One region of the Mesorhizobium sp. WSM4312 genome, then DNA from elsewhere that is predicted to be linked to it. Evidence: predicted binding sites of a transcription regulator. Region 1 holds the regulator's gene; each other region holds the start of a gene.
What was found. The regulator LexA, encoded in region 1, represses DNA repair genes until DNA is damaged. The targets are predictions, from matches to a motif close to TGTTCNNNNTGTGTTCNG.
Positions count from the first base shown of each region.

Region 2: the regulator LexA is predicted to act here: its motif matches at 1,362-1,379, upstream of CK228_RS20365 (ImuA family protein).
Region 3: the regulator LexA is predicted to act here: its motif matches at 1,112-1,129, upstream of CK228_RS00375 (sel1 repeat family protein).
Region 4: the regulator LexA is predicted to act here: its motif matches at 1,038-1,055, upstream of CK228_RS01575 (PA0069 family radical SAM protein).

Region 1 covers NZ_NSFU01000010.1:237,023-239,222, forward strand. Annotated here, with positions in the region: gene CK228_RS18905 (GntR family transcriptional regulator) at 1-455, shown strand, start outside; gene lexA (transcriptional repressor LexA) at 832-1,569, shown strand; gene CK228_RS18915 (ComEC/Rec2 family competence protein) at 1,563-2,200, opposite strand, start outside.
Region 2 covers NZ_NSFU01000011.1:199,142-201,341, reverse strand. Annotated here, with positions in the region: gene CK228_RS20370 (DUF6504 family protein) at 1-362, opposite strand, end outside; gene CK228_RS20365 (ImuA family protein) at 304-1,338, opposite strand; gene CK228_RS20360 (LysE family translocator) at 1,446-2,078, opposite strand.
Region 3 covers NZ_NSFU01000001.1:71,086-73,285, reverse strand. Annotated here, with positions in the region: gene CK228_RS00385 (hypothetical protein) at 1-50, opposite strand, end outside; gene CK228_RS35130 (hypothetical protein) at 92-247, opposite strand; gene CK228_RS00380 (DUF2147 domain-containing protein) at 473-814, opposite strand; gene CK228_RS00375 (sel1 repeat family protein) at 1,252-1,518, shown strand; gene CK228_RS00370 (branched-chain amino acid ABC transporter substrate-binding protein) at 1,947-2,200, shown strand, end outside.
Region 4 covers NZ_NSFU01000001.1:331,668-333,867, reverse strand. Annotated here, with positions in the region: gene CK228_RS01575 (PA0069 family radical SAM protein) at 1-963, opposite strand, end outside; gene CK228_RS01570 (glycosyltransferase) at 1,114-1,641, shown strand; gene CK228_RS01565 (hypothetical protein) at 1,786-2,200, shown strand, end outside.

The DNA of each region.
Region 1 (2,200 bases):
ACGCGGTCGTTACCGCTCATTACCGGCTCTCCCGCTGCAAGACCGCGGTCGATGACCCTTCCGATGCCGCCGTCGACAAATGGGACGAGAGCCACGAGGCCTTCCATGCGGCGCTGCTGAGCGCGGCGACGTCAAACTGGCTGTTGCGCTTCCGCTCGACGATCGCCGATCAGCTGCGCCGGCATCATCGGTTTCTCGGCCTGGCGCCGACTTTGCGAGCGGCGGCCGGCCTGAAGGACGGCTATGGCGAGGCAATGGACGCGCTGCGCGAGGCGATCGCCATAGAACATCACACCGCGATCATGGAAGCGGCGCTCGATCGAGATGTAGAGCGGGCAAAGGCGCTGATGACGGGGCATATCGGCTACACGCTGCATGTCTATGTCCACAGCGAAGACAACGGCGCCAACACTTACACCGCGCGCGCCGGCAGCCTGAAAGCGGTTTCCGGATGATGCTTCCGCCGCGTCCGGATCCACGTGGCCGTGCCGACCCTGAACTCACGATCGTTGGCGTTTTGGTTTCGTTTCGTTCTGCCGGAAATGGAGCGATACACCGCTCAAATCCGCCCCGTGGACGCCTCCCAGATACCTGATGCCAAACGGCATTCAGGCTAGGCCACAGGCCATTAACCGAAACGATTTCAATGCGTGCACCGGCAGGGAAACGATTGATCGCGAGCCTCTGCCCCGGTCAAAAAATTTCAGGCGCGTTAACAAATTCATTAAACTTTAAACAGTTGCGGAACACAACTGGAACAGATAGTGTTTGTTCTGGGTTTGTTTTTCGATTCTGATTCAAATCCGTCGTTCAACGCCTCGGGGGGCCGCCATGCTGACACGCAAGCAACATGAACTGCTGATGTTCATTCATGAACGGCTCAAGGAAAGCGGCATTCCGCCGTCCTTCGACGAAATGAAGGAAGCGCTCGATCTCGCCTCCAAGTCGGGCATCCATCGCCTGATCACGGCACTGGAGGAACGCGGCTTCATCCGCCGGCTGCCCAACCGGGCGCGGGCACTGGAAGTGCTGCGGCTGCCGGATTCGATCGCGCCCGGCCTTAACGCGGCAAAGAAATTCTCGCCAAGCGTCATCCAGGGCAGCCTCGGCCAGGGCGGTCTTGGCCGCCAGATCAAGCCGGCGCAGTCGCGTTTGCCTGCGGCCGGCAATGATGACGATGCGGTTTCCGCCGTGTCGATCCCAGTGATGGGCCGCATCGCCGCCGGTGTGCCGATCGATGCCATCCAGCACCAGACGCATTCGATCTCGGTGCCGCCGGACATGATCATGGGTGGCGAGCACTATGCGCTGGAGGTCAAGGGCGACTCGATGATCGACGCCGGCATCTTCGACGGCGACACGGTCATCATCCGCAACGCCGACACGGCGAGCCCGGGCGAGATCGTCGTGGCGCTAGTCGACGAGGAGGAAGCAACCCTGAAACGGTTCCGCCGCAAGGGCGCCTCGATCGCCCTTGAAGCCGCCAACCCGGCCTACGAGACGCGCATTTTCGGGCCAGACAGGGTCAAGGTGCAGGGCAAGCTTGTCGGGCTGATCCGGCGTTACTGAGCAGGAGCGGCCGTCTTTTCGGGTTTTTGATAGGGCGCCAGCCCCCTCGCCTCACGCGAAAATTTTCGCTGCTCGTGCCAAGGCCGATACGGCCCGTCCACCGCGAAGCTGACGGTTGGCGGGCCAGTTGCCGATTGGCGGTCGAAGAACACGGCGGCACTGCCTTTGCGGGCAAGTTGCCGTTTGGTGACGACAAGAACCAGCGGATTGTGGCAGGCATCATAGCCCGTCGCGTCATTGACGACGATCAGGTCGGCGAAACCGCAGGCTTTCCAGGTATCCTTGCGGTCTTCGACATGCGCGATGATCGCACCCGACGGGTGCCGTGCAAGACAGACGCCATCCGTGCAGTAGAACGGTGCTCCCGGCGGCAGATTGACGGCATCGGCAATGTCGAATTGCCCGTCCGCCCTGTCGAACATCTCCGGCACGACGATGGTTTCGGACACCAGCGCGCGTTTCCAATTGTCGACGGTGAACTCGTTCGGGCGAGCCCGGCTGACCGCGAGTTCTCCACCGCCGATCGGCAGCGCCACCAACCGCGCATCTTCGGAAATCAGCACATCCGGGGTGCGCGTATCCGATACTGTCAGCAGGCCGGCAAGCGCGAATGGCACTGCCGCGAGCCGCA
Region 2 (2,200 bases), on a different contig from region 1:
GCCCAGGCCGCGCCCGGCGTCGGGGCAAGGCCGGCGCGGACATCGAACCCCTGATGGAAGAAGCGCGACAGGATGTCGTCCAGCATGGCGCGTTCGCCGCCGAACAGATGGGTGCAGCCGGTGACGTCGAGAAACAGTCCGTCCGCCCCATCCAGCGCCACCAGCGGGGTGTAGCGGTCGCACCAGTCGGCAAGGCCTTCGAGCAGGCGCCGGTCTGCCTCCGGATCGGCCTCGACGATGTCGATCGACGGATGCATGGCACGCGCGTCGGCAATGCCCATGTCGCGCTTCAGGTGCAGCGCCTCAGCCCGCTCGTCGAGGGCTGAGATGCGCTGCGCGTTGCCCTGGCGGTGGCTGATCACCAGTGGCGGATGAGATGGCGTCGGGTGATCTTGGGGCCGGGAACGCCAGGACCGCCCCAGGCGCTGCCGCAGGATCCTTTCGGCCGCCAGATAGGGAAACCACAGGGACAGGATTCTTTGCCCGGCCTGTCCGTCCTTTCTCGCCCCTTCTTTCATCGAATACGCGTTCATCGGGGTTCCACTCCAGTGTGAATTGTCCAGGCAAGGCCGTGCGGCTCTTGCCGATGCTGATGGTGAAGGCCGGGCGGCCGATCGATCCGGCGAGCGGCCCGGCGACGGTTTCGCGCGGCACGGCCGGCGCCGGCGAGACGATGAGGCGGACGGGCGCCGCCGTCGGTTCCGGCTCGGCCGCCTGCCGCAGCAGGAATACGGGGCGGCCGGCACTTTGCGCCCTCGCATGCAGCCGGCGCGTCGCGGTCAGGTCGAGCCGCAGCGGGTTGCCGCGGATTTCGAGGATGACGGCGGCGAGCGCCGTCATCCGCGCTGCTTCCTCGGCGACCCACAGCGCATCGACGAGTTTCGGCGCCTCGGAAAACAGCAATTGCTCAGGCCCGATGCCGAAGCAGGCCTGCAGTCCCCTGGCATAGGGAAAGCCCGCCTCGCGGAAGATTTCCGTGGTGCCTATCCACAACACCGGCAGCCCTTGCGCCTGCTTGAGGATCAGGCTGGCGAGCGACAGGGCAAAGCCGGCGACGGCTCCGGCATCGCGGGTTTCCAGGCCATGGATTTCGCTGAGCGCCGCTTTCGGCAGCCCACCGCTCAGGGCGGCATCGAGAGGGTCGACGCCGATCGGCAGGAAGGCATCCGGCAAGGCCGCGGCAAGACCGCGCCGGACGATCGTGAGATCGGCGCTGGCGTCGGCATCAAGCGGCGCGCCAGCCGGCGCCTGCAGGCGCTCGGGCAGCGTTCCCTCGATCTTCGCGATCTGGCGGCGCAGGGCAAAAACAGTCTCCCGCGCCACGGCTGATATCGCCATGACGGTCAGTGTCCACTCACAATTGTTCCTGTTATGTTCCTATTGATTCCAGAGGGTGACGGAAGAGTCAAGCAGAGTCACAAGGAATTTATTCCTGCAAACGCGCTTCAGCGCTGGCCGCCGAAAGCCAGTCGTGCGGCCAGGCCCGCGAATACGGTTCCCAGCAGGATCTGCGGCGCCCGCCGGAACCGCGTGCGTTTCGATAAGGCGGCTCCGATCCGGCTGGCGGTCAGGATGACCAGGCCGTTGACCATCAGCCCGATCAGATTGAGCACGGTCGCCAGCAGCAGGATCTGGCCGGCGACGGAACCGGTCTCGGGGCGCACGAATTGCGGGAACAGCGCCAGCACGAACAGCGCCATCTTCGGGTTGAGCAGATTGGTCAGCAGGCCTTGCCGGAAAATCCGGCTTCGCGAATAGCGCGGCAGGCCGGCGACCGGGGCAAATGCCGTTCCGTCGGAACGGAACGCCTTCCAGGCGAGATAGGCAAGGTAGGCTGCGCCGGCATAGCGCACGATGTCGTAGGCGATGGGCGCTGCCAGGAACAGTTGCGACAGGCCGAAGGCGGCGGCCAGCGCGTGGCAATAGGTGCCGGCGGCGATGCCGGCATAGGTCGCCAGGCCCGAGGCGCGCCCCTGGCTGGCGCTGCGGGAGGCGATCAGCAGCATGTCCGGCCCTGGCGTCGCGGTCAAAGCGAGGCAGGCAATGGCGAAAAGTCCGATGGTGGAAAGGTCCGGCATGAGAACTCCCCAGGAGATGGCCGGAACCGACCCCTAAGCGATTCCTCGGCATCGGCAAAGGTGCCGCGGCAGGAATTGCCGCTTCATTTGCCTCGCCCGGTGCGAAAGCCTATATGCCGGAT
Region 3 (2,200 bases), on a different contig from region 1:
CGCGGCAGGAGCCGAAGGGTCTTGAGAGTGTTGGCGGCGATGCGGGTCATGATGTCTGAGCTTTTCTTTTCGAGGTCCGGGTTTCTTTGTTTCAGTGGCGAAGGTTGGTCGGGCAGGCGAGGCGGCATAGTCTGGTGGCTTCGTCCCAGGAGCGGGGAGAACGGCCCGCTTCGGCGACGAGGATGGCGAAGAACATTCCAAACAGGCTCATCAGCAGGCAGACGATGGTGAAGCGGCGAGCAAGCATTGGGTCGTGTCTCCTTCAACGCGCTGGAGAATGCCCCAACGCCTCTGAACCGGCTCTGATGCCGGTGTTCATCTGCGGTTCAAATTGATTGACGGGATCTGGGCTGGTCGTCGCCGGCGTGCGCGGCTACCTGCAGCGGGGGGCAAGAGCCCCAAGGCTTGACGTGCCGGTGAAACGAAAACGGGGCCCGTCGGGCCCCGTCAGGATGTCACAAGGATAGGCTGATCAGAGCCTGTGCCAGGTCTGGCTCTTGCAGATCAGTCCGCCAAGCACGCAACCGCTCATCTTGAGCGCGGTGCCCGACAATGTCGCCTTGCCCGAATAGGTCTTGTCGTTTGCAGGATCGGTGATGCTGCCGGCATATTTGTTGTCGCCCGCCGCCTTGAGCGAGCCGATCGTCTTGCCGGCATATTTGCCCGATTTGAGCGTGATGGAAAACGAGTCGCTGCCTGAAATGGCAGCGGTATCCCCGGCTTGCGTCTTCCAATTGCCCTCGATCGGATCGGCCGACGCCGCACCCGCCATGATCAATGTGGCTGCAAGAGCCAGGCTCACTTTTCGAAACATATCTTGCTCCCTTGGATAGCCGGCCGAATTCTCCGCCTCGCCGGTCTGCCGCTTACGCAAACGTAAGCTAATCCAGCTCATGGCAAAACAAAAGCGGTGCCGCTGCGGAAGATCTTGGCATTTCAAAGCCCCCTGAATTGACGCCGTCGGCGAGGAAATGAAAACGACCGGCGCGTCCTGTTTGTTTCCCGTGGTTAGCGGAGTGTTGATCGAGGCTCGGAAAATTTTCGTCGAATTTGACGAAAATCGGCTGAATTGCTGGCTTCGTATCCTTAACGAATTTCCACGTTTACCTATTGTTTTAGCTTTGTTTTCCTCAAATTAAGCACGCCATTTAACGGCGGATTCAAGCCTGATCGGCATTCTCGAAAGCATCGAAAGAGCGGCCCGGACAAGACGAACGGAGGCAGCTCTCGGGAGCCAGACAGGGGACTAAAATGGCACGTTTTGAAATGCTTGAAGCAGGTTTCGGCGCCATGGGGGCAACTGCCCAGGCCGACATTCTTTTCGAACTGGGCATGATGTATGCGACCGGTCGCGATTGCGAAACCGACGTCGTTGCCGCCCACAAATGGTTCAACATCGCCGCCATCAAGGGCTCGGCCCGTGCCGCGGAACTGCGCTCGGAACTGTCGGCCGCCATGTCGAAGGTCGAGATCGCCAAGGCGCTGCGCGAAGCCCGCGAATGGATGACCATGCACTAGATTTCCGGCAGGCGGGGACGCTCCGGCCAAGACCGCTCCAAGACGGTCGGGCCAAAACAGGGACAAGGCTGCGCAGACAGCCAGACCACAGGCCATGAACGACAAGAATGCGGCAGCCGGACAGGCCCAAGCCGTGCGACGGACCATGATCCCGAAAAGAATCCGTTTCTTCGGATCATGGCAGGGACGACAGGGAAGGCCACGTTGGGGTTCGCGGCGCGGGGGCGCTGGGGAAACAGCCCGATAGGCAAACAGCCACGACCAGCCGGAACAAGGCTGGCGTGGCTTTTTGCGTCGATGAGGGTCCGCAGGCCCAATCGAGTGGCGCCAATGCGCCTAGACAGGCCCAATGAAGGATGAAATTGTCCCGCCTCTCTGGAAGAAGCGCGGCCGGGGCGGCCGCGCGTGAGTGGAGGAGTTCTATTGCCATGAAAAAAATGAGTATTTTGAGCGCGGCCATTTTCGGCCTGATGATGAGTGCGCCGGTGGCATTCGCCGACGACATCACCGTTTCGGTGGTCGGCCCGATGACCGGACAGCTCGCCACCATCGGCGACCAGTTCAAGCAGGGCGCACAGGCCGCCGCCGACGCCATCAACGCCGCCGGCGGCGTCAACGGCTCGATGATCAAGCTCGACATCGAGGACGACCAGTGCGATCCCAAGCAGGCCGTGTCGGTCGC
Region 4 (2,200 bases), on a different contig from region 1:
CGACCGGATCAGCGACATCACGTGGCGATAGCGGTCGGGATAGTGGCGCAGCAGCCAATCCTTGAAGATTGGGCTGACCTCCAGCGGCAGGCGCAGCACGACATAACCCGCCTCGCGCGCACCGGCGGCGTAGGCCGAATCGAGGATCCGCTCCATCTCCTGGTCGGTGAGGCCGGGGATGATCGGCGCCACCATGACCGAAGCCGGAATGCCGGCGTCAGAGAGTTGCCGGATCGCTTCGAGCCGCTTGGTCGGCGTCGACGCGCGGGGCTCCATCGTCCTGGCCAGCATGCGGTCCATGGTCGTCACCGACAGCGCCACCTTGGCCAGTCCGCGTTCGGCCATGCGCGACAATATGTCGATGTCGCGCGTCACCAGGGCGGATTTGGTGACGATGCCGACCGGATGGCCGCGCGCTTCCAGCACTTCGAGGATCTCGCGCATGATCCGGTACTGTTTCTCGATCGGCTGGTAGGGATCGGTGTTGGTGCCGATGGCGATGGTGCGCGGCTGGTAGCCGTCCTTGGACAGTTCCTTGTCGAGCAGCCGCGCCGCATCCGGCTTGGCGAACAGCTTGGATTCGAAATCCAGTCCCGGCGACAGGCCCATGAAGGCGTGCGTCGGCCGCGCGAAACAATAGACACAGCCATGTTCGCAGCCGCGATAGGGGTTGATCGACCGGTCGAAGGAGATGTCGGGCGATTCGTTGCGGGTGATGATGGTGCGCGGCTTTTCCACCTGCACTTCGGTCTTGAACGGCGGCAGTTCCTCCAGCGAACTCCAGCCATCGTCGAAGACATGCCGGCTGACCGGTTCGAAGCGGCCGGACGGATTGATGCCCGCCGACCGTCCGCGATTGCGGTCCGGACGGATGCGCATTCCACTCTGCTCGATCATCGCATTGGCCATTTCGGCTCGTCCTGCCCCGAAGGCTGCAATGTCGGCACGCACGATCGGTTCCATCTTGGCCCGCTCCCAGGGACTGTCCATGTTGTGTCGAATCGCTCTGTTCATGAAATTATTCCTATTTTGCCGACGAGAACAAAGCAAGAACTTTTTATGCTGCGCCGCAAAAACTGGCGCTGTGCGCGGCTTTCCGCTATTCGGCTAAATATGCTCAGTGTTCTCATCGAAACCCGCAATGACGAGGAGGCTCTCGCCCGCACGCTTGGCTCGCTGATTGGCGGCGCGGTCGAGGGCGTGGTGCGCGAAGTTGTCGTCTGCGACACCGGCTCCAACGACCAGACGCATCATGTCGCCGACCATGCCGGCTGCCACTATGTGGCAAGCGGCGGTATCGCCGCCGGGATAAGGCAGGCCAAGGGTGATTGGCTGTTGCTGCTGGAGCCGGGCGCGCGGCTGGTGGAGGGCTGGACCGACGCGGTCGTCGCCCACACGGCGAGGCAAACCATGGCGGCGCGGTTTTCGCGCGCGCGGGGCAGCCGCACGCCTTTCCTGGCCAGGGTCTTTTCGGGAAACCGTGCGCTCGCCGACGGGCTGGTGATCAGCAAGCGCCAGGCCGCATCGCTGTCAAAGAGTGCCAGCAGCGCCGAGGCGCTGGCGCGGGGCCTTGCGACGAAGAAGCTCGAGGCCGAGATCTGGGTGGCGCCGCCGAAGCAGCAACACCGCGCGCCGAAGTGATTTTTTGCACCTGCTCTGCTCATTGTGCATTGCACAAAATCTGACGCACGGTTAGCCTTTCCCGAGGTGGGTGAATTGGGTTTGGGTCATGCGAGTGGTGGGCACCGATGCGGCATCGGTGTCACCCTCAAAGAAGAGGACCCGATGACGCTTTCAACCCCTGACAATTCCGGTGCTGACAGTCTCGAAGCCATTGCGCGCAATGGCAGCCTGCTGCGGCGTATTGCCGTGCGCATTCCGACCTATCTCACGGACCTGCGCGAAAACCCGGCCTGGCTGCCGATGTTCATGCTGGCGCGCACCATGCCCGGGCGTCGGATGCATTGGCTGGCCGCAAAACGCGCCCGTCCTGCCGACAATGTCGGGGATACGATGTTTTCCGGTGTCGAGCGGGCGGCGGTGGTCGATGCGCTGCGTTCCGACGGCCTGTTTTCAGGCCTCGTCCTGCCGCCGGAGATCCATGAAGAGATCGCGGATTTCGCCGGGCACACCCCTTGCTTCGGCAATTTCGACCGCCGTCTCGAATTCATGCCGGGCGACCATGCGCAGGCCGAGAAAC